Regions from separate parts of the Paenibacillus sp. JNU01 genome, predicted to be linked through region 1. Evidence: riboswitches for the same ligand, from Rfam matches in the RefSeq annotation. Region 1 holds a riboswitch; the other holds the start of a gene.
The links. Region 1 has a riboswitch for glycine ahead of sdaAB (L-serine ammonia-lyase, iron-sulfur-dependent subunit beta). Riboswitches for the same ligand answer to the same signal wherever they lie in the genome.
Positions count from the first base shown of each region.

Region 2: another riboswitch for glycine. It lies ahead of gcvT (glycine cleavage system aminomethyltransferase GcvT); the one in region 1 lies ahead of sdaAB (L-serine ammonia-lyase, iron-sulfur-dependent subunit beta).

Region 1 covers NZ_CP169723.1:4,533,140-4,537,568, reverse strand. The annotation lists gene NLBNIHML_RS19860 (alpha-glycosidase) at 1-1,062, shown strand, start outside; gene sdaAA (L-serine ammonia-lyase, iron-sulfur-dependent, subunit alpha) at 1,236-2,213, opposite strand; gene sdaAB (L-serine ammonia-lyase, iron-sulfur-dependent subunit beta) at 2,203-2,892, opposite strand; glycine riboswitch at 3,005-3,139, opposite strand; glycine riboswitch at 3,144-3,266, opposite strand; gene NLBNIHML_RS19845 (phosphotransferase enzyme family protein) at 3,620-4,429, opposite strand, start outside.
Region 2 covers NZ_CP169723.1:2,360,060-2,364,488, forward strand. The annotation lists gene NLBNIHML_RS10235 (PTS mannitol transporter subunit IIBC) at 1-1,016, opposite strand, end outside; gene gcvH (glycine cleavage system protein GcvH) at 1,436-1,828, opposite strand; glycine riboswitch at 2,172-2,294, shown strand; glycine riboswitch at 2,298-2,397, shown strand; gene gcvT (glycine cleavage system aminomethyltransferase GcvT) at 2,616-3,752, shown strand; gene gcvPA (aminomethyl-transferring glycine dehydrogenase subunit GcvPA) at 3,749-4,429, shown strand, end outside.

The DNA of each region.
Region 1 (4,429 bases):
GTCTTGCTGGATGCTGTGTTCAACCATTCCGGGAAGACGTTTGCCCCGTTTGTGGATGTGCAGAAGAACGGAGAACAATCCAAATACAAGGACTGGTTCCATGTACATGAATTCCCGCTGGACGTGAAAGACGGCATTCCTACGTATGAGACTTTCGGATTCGAAGCGCACATGCCTAAGTTGAATACGGAGAATCCCGAGGTTAAGGCCTATCTGCTGGAGGTTGCCGAGTACTGGATTAAGGAAGTGGGTGCAGACGGATGGCGACTGGATGTTGCCGACGAAGTGGATGATGCCTTCTGGCGTGATTTCCGCCGTGTGGTCAAAGCCGCTAATCCAGATGCCTACATTCTGGGCGAAGTATGGAACGAGTCTTCTTCCTGGCTGCAAGGCGACCAGTTCGATGCGTCCATGAACTATCCGTTTACCGATGCCGTGAATGCTTTCTTTGTAAAAAATACAATGCATGCCGAACAGTTCGCGAACTCCATCGGTCGGCAATTATCCCGTTATCCGCTTCAAGCCAGCGAAGTTGCATTCAACCTGCTGGACAGTCACGATACCCCGCGGCTGCTCACGCTATGTGAAGGCGACCAGCGCAAGATGAAGCTAGCTGCGTTATTCCAGTTCAGTTACATGGGCGCGCCGTGCATCTATTACGGAGACGAGATTGGCATGGACGGTGACCATGATCCGGGCTGCCGTAAATGCATGGAATGGGATGAAGCGAAGCAGGACCGTGAGCTGCTAGACTTTTATCAGAAACTGATCTCCCTGCGTCATGCTCATCCTGCCCTGCGTGCAGAAGGCACCGTTCGTTTCCTGCAGGCTCGCTCGGATGGCAGCCAATTGGTATTCGAACGGCAGAATGAAGAGGAACGCATTCTGGTTCTGTTCAATCGCTCGGAAGAGACGGCTATTGTCGAGCTGGAGGCGGGTGACGAGGAATGGACCGAGCTATTCGGTGGAAACCATCGTACCGCCAAGGATGATGGCGTGTTTGCCATTGAATTGCCCGCGTATGGATATGCCGTACTGAGTACGGCTGTAAGCCAGGACTAGATTCATAATACAAATATATCTGAAGTCACTTATAAGTAGCCTAGCTTCACATCATTTGGCGGCATTAAACAAGCGTCCTGCAGAACCCGAATTCGGGTTCGCGGACGCTTGTTTTTATATCGCCGTTATACATCATCATGTCACTGGTTATTCCTCGGTGACCCCCGTTCAGATTAAACCTGAGGGTCCGTTTCCGCTTGAACAGTATCCGCCCCACTTGTAGTTGTGTCAGCATCCGCTGGCTTCGACTCCGTCTCAGGCTCTGCACGCTTGGCCTTCGGTTTAGCCAGCTTCTGCATCATTTTGCGACCCGTTGGTGTCTGAGCCAACCCGCCTTGGGCTGTCTCCCGGTGGCGGCTCGGCATCGCACTGCCTACTTCCAGCATCACGTCGATGACTTCATCTGACGGAATAGCACTACGCACTCCGGCCAATGCCATGTCGGCCGCAGCCAGCGCCGTAACGGCACCCAGTCCGTTACGTACGATGCATGGAATTTCAACGAGACCTGCGACCGGATCGCAGATCAGGCCCAGTGTATTTTTTAACGCTAGACCAACGGCATGAACGACCTGTTCCGGTGTACCTCCACGCAGTTCAACCATGGCACCCGCAGCCATGCCGATCGCGGAACCCACTTCTGCCTGACAGCCACCTTCTGCACCAGAGATAAATGAATTGTTGGCAATAACATAACCAATCGCTCCCGCGCAGAACAACCCATTCACCAAATGTTCGTCCGTCCAGCCAAATCGCTCCTGTGAGCTGATAAAAACACCAGGGATGATGCCGCAGGAACCGGCTGTAGGTGTTGCCACAATCCGGCCCATAGAGGCATTCACTTCAGATACACACAGGGCATACGCCATGGCAAGTGCGGAAGCATCTCCTGAGCAAGTCTCACCTTTGCGAATGTACTCGGCCATTTTTTTACCGTCTCCACCCGTTAATCCACTACGTGATGTGGTATCTTCCGTTAACCCTTTACGCACTGCTTCCTTCATCACCTGATAATATTCAGACATCTGTTTCACAACATCCGCTTCCGGTGTATTGGTCTCCTGAACCTGCTCCTCGATCATCAATTGAGCAATCGTTTTGGATTCCGCTGTACAGATCGTATTCAGTTCATGTAAATGTTTAAATCGCATCCGAATCAACTCCTCTCTTCAAATCGATGACACGAATGTCCAGTACATGATCCAGCTCTTTTAGACGCTTGAGCATATCAGGATTCGGCACGCCGTCCATCTCCATCGCAGTAAGTGCTTCGCCATCACGGGCTTTCCGATCCACCTGCATATACCCGATGTTAACCCCAGATGAACTGATCGTGGACGTTACCGAGGCAAGCACCCCTGCCTTGTCTGCATGTCGCAGCACGAGTGTCGGAAACTCACCACTAATCTGGACACGAAAATCATTCATCGCATGCACCGACACACTACCACCACCAATAGAAGCACCGATTAAGGAACATGTACGCCCTTCATGCCACAACTCAATTTTGACCGTATTGGGATGAGGAGCAGGCAGACCGCTTGTATAAAACTCAACCTCCATACCCGCTTCCTCTGCGTATTGCTCCGCATCCGGGATACGCGGATCGTCTGTAACATAATCCAGCAGACCGCCGATCAGCGCCAGATCAGTTCCGTGGCCCTGATACGTATCAGCGAATGAACCGTAGAGCGTCAGCCGGGCACGTTCAGGCGTACAACCTAGCCACTGACGCGCAATTCTTCCCAGTCTTGCTGCTCCAGCTGTATGTGAACTTGAAGGCCCCGTCATCGACGGACCAATAATTGAGAAAACATCTTTAAATCGCACCTTATAACCCTCCAATTGTATTCGTCATTTCCATCCAGATCCCATGCCATAATGTTCCTTTATTACTGAATGATGACATCAAAAAAGGACAGAAGAAGGCCACAGGCCCTCTCTCTGTCCTCGATACCTGAGAGTTTCACGATCAGCAGTGTCTCACGACAGGGTGCATGCCCTGCAATTGCAGACAAGTCACCAGACTGACTGATCATATACCCCTTGGGTGGCGCAGTTCGCGCACTCTCCAGAGTTGCGTCCAACGATGGTACATTTACCTGAGAGATTAACCACTGGGCCGGGTGCGCAGCAGCTTGCTCCTTCGGTGCCTGAACACTAGCCATTGCTCGGCTAACTCAGGTCTCTCCCGCTCGTTATCATCCGCTGTATGGAACCATTCTGAGCGTATGTCAGAACAGTAATGGAAATCGTTCATTCTTCTTCATTAAGATTAATCGACCGGAAGATCAGTGTCAACAAACTTAACGATTTCTTTGGATGTATTTCCTTCATTTTCGATTGATTCGATGAAAACCAGAATATTTTGTCAGCTTTCATCACATTAATTCGGTAAAATAAACTTTTTAAACAGATTATTTCATTTCCCTTCAATTCATAAAGCGCTTACTACTATTTATGATATTATCCACGAAACTGTTCGGGTATTCAGGCAACCATAATTTTTGAACTACCTGTTCATAGCCCTTCCGGATCTGCACATCTGAATTATAATTCACAGTTCGTAGAAGATACTCTCGTTCTGTACATAAGGTCTGCAATACTTGCTGCATAACTTCGGCATGCGATCTTTCATCCATTCGTGCCTAGACTCGTTCGCCATCTGAAAAGCATAATAACCAAGTGTAAAGATCAGCATGAACCCTTCCATTAAACGGATATCTCGATCCGTCAGTGGTGCGATCTGTTTTGTGTATCCAGATAAGAATACGTCACGTTCCTCCCGATTGAACATAAGCGCTGCCCCTCCGGCATCAAAAAGATAATAACCATAACCGTGTAGACAAAAATCAATCATGGACATCCCCTGATTCGTGATCAGCAGATTATTGCGAGTAATATCTCCATGAATAACGCCCCAGGTCTTTTCATCGAGAGGGTACGCTCCTAACTGCTCGTTAATGTTCTCAAACGTCTCCCGAAGCAGATCGAAGTCTTCCGTTGTAAAAATTCCCAATCGGACCCCCTCTTCCAGCTGCCCTAGCATGACCAAATTCTCATGGACATTACCATATGCCGGGCGTACCTTAGTTCGATCTGTCTGATTCTCCACACGTCCATATTGATGAAGCATCTGCAGCTGAGCACCAAGATCATATATCTGCTCTGTTGTCAGGCGTTCTCCCTGTTGGATGTCCCTGCCCTCAATCCACTCCAGTACTGTACAGCAGATTTCTTTACCTTCTTCAATTGTCCATAACGTGACCCAATCTCCCGATACATTGCGTACCGGATGTTGGACGCGTAATGCTGTTGTTGCATTTAACTCATGAAGCAGGTCCATCTCTGCCTCCAATGCAGAAGG
Region 2 (4,429 bases), 2.2 Mb from region 1:
GCAATCAAGAATGAAACGACTGCTGCTACAAGCACCCCTGCGAGCATTGGAAGGTATCCACCTTTTGGTGTTAACAGGAAATACGCGATAATACTACCCGGTGATGGTGCCGAAACAAGTCCTGCTCCGGTGAGCATGAATGTTAATGTACCTGCGACGCCACCCGCGATTGCGGCAAGAATCAGAATCGGTCTCATCAGAATATAAGGGAAGTAGATCTCATGAATTCCCCCGAAGAAATGAATGATAACGGCACCTGGTGCAGAAGATTTGGCCATTCCGCGTCCGAAGAAGCAGTAAGCAAGCAAGATACCAAGTCCCGGACCCGGGTTGGATTCAAGCATGTATAGAACAGATTGTCCTAATTCTCTTGCCTGATCTGTTGCAATTGGTGTTAGAATACCGTGGTTGATTGCATTGTTCAGGAACAACACTTTACCTGGTTCGATAATCAGGTTGACCAGCGGTAGCAAGCCCAGATTCATCAGACCTTGCACACCGGCAGACAATACTTTGCTAATCGCTTCTACAGCTGGCCCAATACCCAGTAGAGCAAAAATCCCCAAGATCCCGCCAATAATACCGGCTGAGAAGTTGTTAACCAGCATTTCAAATCCGGCTTTAACTTTACCTTCAATGGATTTATCGAACTTTTTGATGATCCATGCTGCCAGTGGTCCGGCAATCATGGCACCGAGGAACATCGGAATATCACTACCCACGATGACCCCGATGGTCATAATGGCACCTACGACACCACCACGCTGACCATGCACCATCGTACCCCCGGTGTAACCAATTAACAGTGGGAGCAAATATTTAATCATTGGATCAACTAACTGTGCTAGTGTCTCGTTAGGGAACCAGCCTGTTGGAATGAACATGGCCGTAATTAATCCCCAAGCGATGAACGCTCCCATATTCGGCATGACCATACCACTCAGGAATCGGCCAAAACGTTGCACACCTACCCGTAGCCCACCTTTGGAATTGGACGATTGGTCCAAATTACTCATTGTATTATCCTCCTTGGATCAAGTGATTATGACTTATGAAAGGGGTATCATTTCTCCCCTGCTGTAATCCTAAGCGAGAATGCTCTCCTGTTCAATGAAATGAAAGCGTACTTTCGTCATGAACAATGATGACAACATTAGGTTATGTAATCGTTTTTATTGATGCATAATGGCTAAAACCATTGGTACACAAGGCTTTTCCTGCCTATGACTTTTGTCATTTCCAGCATCATTTTCTAACCTATAGCTTGGTCCAATCAGGTGATTTACATCCCTAATCTGCCTCGATCCCTATTCAAAACCATTCCTGGAAAGCACAAAAAACCTGTGCAAGCATCCGGCTCACACAGGTCGAAACAATATGAAGCTAATTTCATTATTTTATAAAGTATATGTTAATAAGTACAAGTCCGTTGAGCCTATTCTTCCGTATGTTTACGATACGCATCTGCATTCATCAATGTAGACAACGCTGCTGTCAGATCTCCCTCAACACGGATCTCAATCATCCAGCCTTCCTCGTAAGGAGAACTGTTCACAAGTTCAGGCGAGTCCTGCAACGAATCATTCACTGCAATAATTGAACCTGTGACGGGAGAGAACAAGTCCGACACCGTTTTGACCGATTCAATCGTTCCAATGCTGTCTTCTGCTTTTACATTGGATTCAAGGTCAGGCAATTCCACAAACACAATGTCACCCAGCTGATGCTGCGCGAACTCGGTAATGCCAATACGTACAGTATCCTCCCCTACGGTTTGCACCCATTCGTGCTCTTCACTGTACAGGAAATCACTTTTCAATTCGCTCATCGATATCCGCCTCGCTTTTCATTAATGAGTGCATGCGTTCTTTGACCTTAACCTTTTTCCCAGAACATAGCGTATGATATTTCGGATTCAAATGTCAAGATACCTCACAATTTATTTGATAACGGCCTCTCCAAACCGTAACCTAAATACACTCTTTCTACATATACTGGTGAAAACTAGAATAGTAAGCGCAGTCTTTTTAAATACACGAACAATATCATTTAAAATATAATAAATATTCGGTTTTGATTCAATATCAATGATATCGTTCTTGACATCAGTAGTGGATTCACGTTTTAATGAGGAGAGTAAATGTGTTTAATGGACTATGTTATACCCGCGGATGAATGTAAAGGGAGAGATTACCCGTGACACCCGATTCGGGATGTACATGAGGTAACGCCGAAGGAGTAAACCACCGATAAGCGGGGGTGAATCTCTCAGGCAAAAGGACTTTTACGGGACGCAACTCTGGAGAGCATCTATTCGCCCTGTACGGGCGTTATGATCACCCAAGGGGAAACCTGTTGTAAATACAGCGGGGTAACTCTCAGGTACAAGGGACAGAGCCTTAGAATACAGCGTGCTACTTGGCATGCCGATTCTTTGGCCTGTCCTTTTCCTTTTTCCCAAAAAAACGAAAAACAGGATTTCAATCGGCGCTGCCATAGTTGCCTTACCATACTTATCTACGAATGACTTCTAGCTGAAAAATTAAAAAATACCCTGGTTCATTGATCCACGATTGCATATTCGGCCGTTTGACGGCCCATGACGAGGTGATTTGATGTCCGATTTGCTTAGAACACCACTCTTTCCCCTGTATCAGCAATACGAAGGCGTACGGTGCATTGATTTTGGAGGCTGGGAGCTTCCGGTGCAATTCAGCGGAATCCAGAAAGAACATGAAGCGGTGCGTGAGCGTGCTGGACTGTTTGATGTATCCCATATGGGCGAATTCACTGTACAGGGTGAGCAGGCTGAAGTTTTTTTGCAACAAATGACAACCAATGATGTAACCACGCTGGTTCCCGGTCAAGCCCAGTACACCCTGATGTGTTATCCAGATGGTGGTGTGGTGGATGATCTGCTCGTGTATAAGCTGGAAGATCAGCATTATATGCTCGTCGTTAACGCCTCCAATATCGACAAGGACTGGGCGTGGCTGCAAGAGCACTTGATCCCTGGCGTAAACATGACCAACGATTCGGAGCAGACGGCGCTACTCGCCCTGCAAGGTCCACTGGCTGTGGATATTATCGGAAAAGTTACCGAAACGGATGTATCCACGATTGAACCGTTTCGTTTTGTGCAGGATGCCGAAGTCTGTGGAGTAAAATTGCTGTTGTCCCGTACCGGTTATACCGGTGAAGATGGCTTTGAACTATATGTTCCTGCGGATCAGGCCGCTATGGTCTGGAATGGATTAATGCAGGCTGGAGAAGAGCACGGGCTGGTTCCCGCTGGACTTGGTGCAAGGGATACGCTGCGTTTTGAAGCCAAGCTGCCTCTGTATGGGCAGGAATTATCTGCAACGATCTCTCCGCTAGAAGCTGGCGTTGGTATGTTTGTGAAACTGAATGCTGGACCTTTTATCGGACACGAAGCCTTGTTACAGCAAAAAAATGACGGGCCCGCCCGTAAACTGGTCGGCATCGAAGTGCTGGAGCGCGGTATTCCTCGCCCCCACTATCCGATTTACGCCGAAGGCGTACAGATCGGTGAAGTGACAACAGGCACGCAATCACCTACATTGAAGCGTAATCTGGGGCTTGCCCTCATCGACAGCAAATACGCTGCGCTGGGAACCCCGCTTGAGATTGAGATCCGAGGGAAGAAACTGAAAGCCGAGGTCGTAAAGACCCCTTTTCATAAACGGACACGTACGTCAAAGACACTTACTCAAGGAGCTGATCAATCATGAGCAAGCACCGCTACATTCCCATGACAGAACAGGATCAGAGTGCCATGCTCGCAACCATCGGTGTGGATACGCTGGAGGAACTGTTTCAGGACATTCCTCAGGAGATTCGTTATCAGGGCGAGCTGCCCGTATCCTCCAAACTTGATGAATATGCGCTGACACGGCACATGTCCAAACAAGCTGGTGCCAACGCCAATTTCGAAACACACGCCAGCTTCCTCGGCGCAGGCATATACGATCATCATGTTCCTTCCGTCATCAATCATGTCATTTCACGTTCCGAGTTCTACACTGCCTACACACCTTATCAGCCTGAGATCAGTCAAGGTGAACTACAGGCCATTTTCGAATTTCAATCCTACATTTGTGAATTAACCAGTATGGCTGTAGCCAATGCCAGTATGTATGACGGCGCAACCGCCTTTGCTGAAGCAGGTAATCTGGCCGCAGCGGCAACTCGTCGCAAACAGCTTATCGTATCCCGTACCGTTCATCCGGAAGCCCGTCAGGTATTGCAGGCGTATGCGCACGGACTCCGTCTGGAGATTATCGAGATCGGTTATAAGGATGGGGTCACGGACTGGGATGCCCTGCAAGCCGCCATATCGGATGATACCGCAGCTGTCATGATCCAGAGCCCGAACTTCTTTGGTGCCGTGGAAAATGTAAAACAAGCG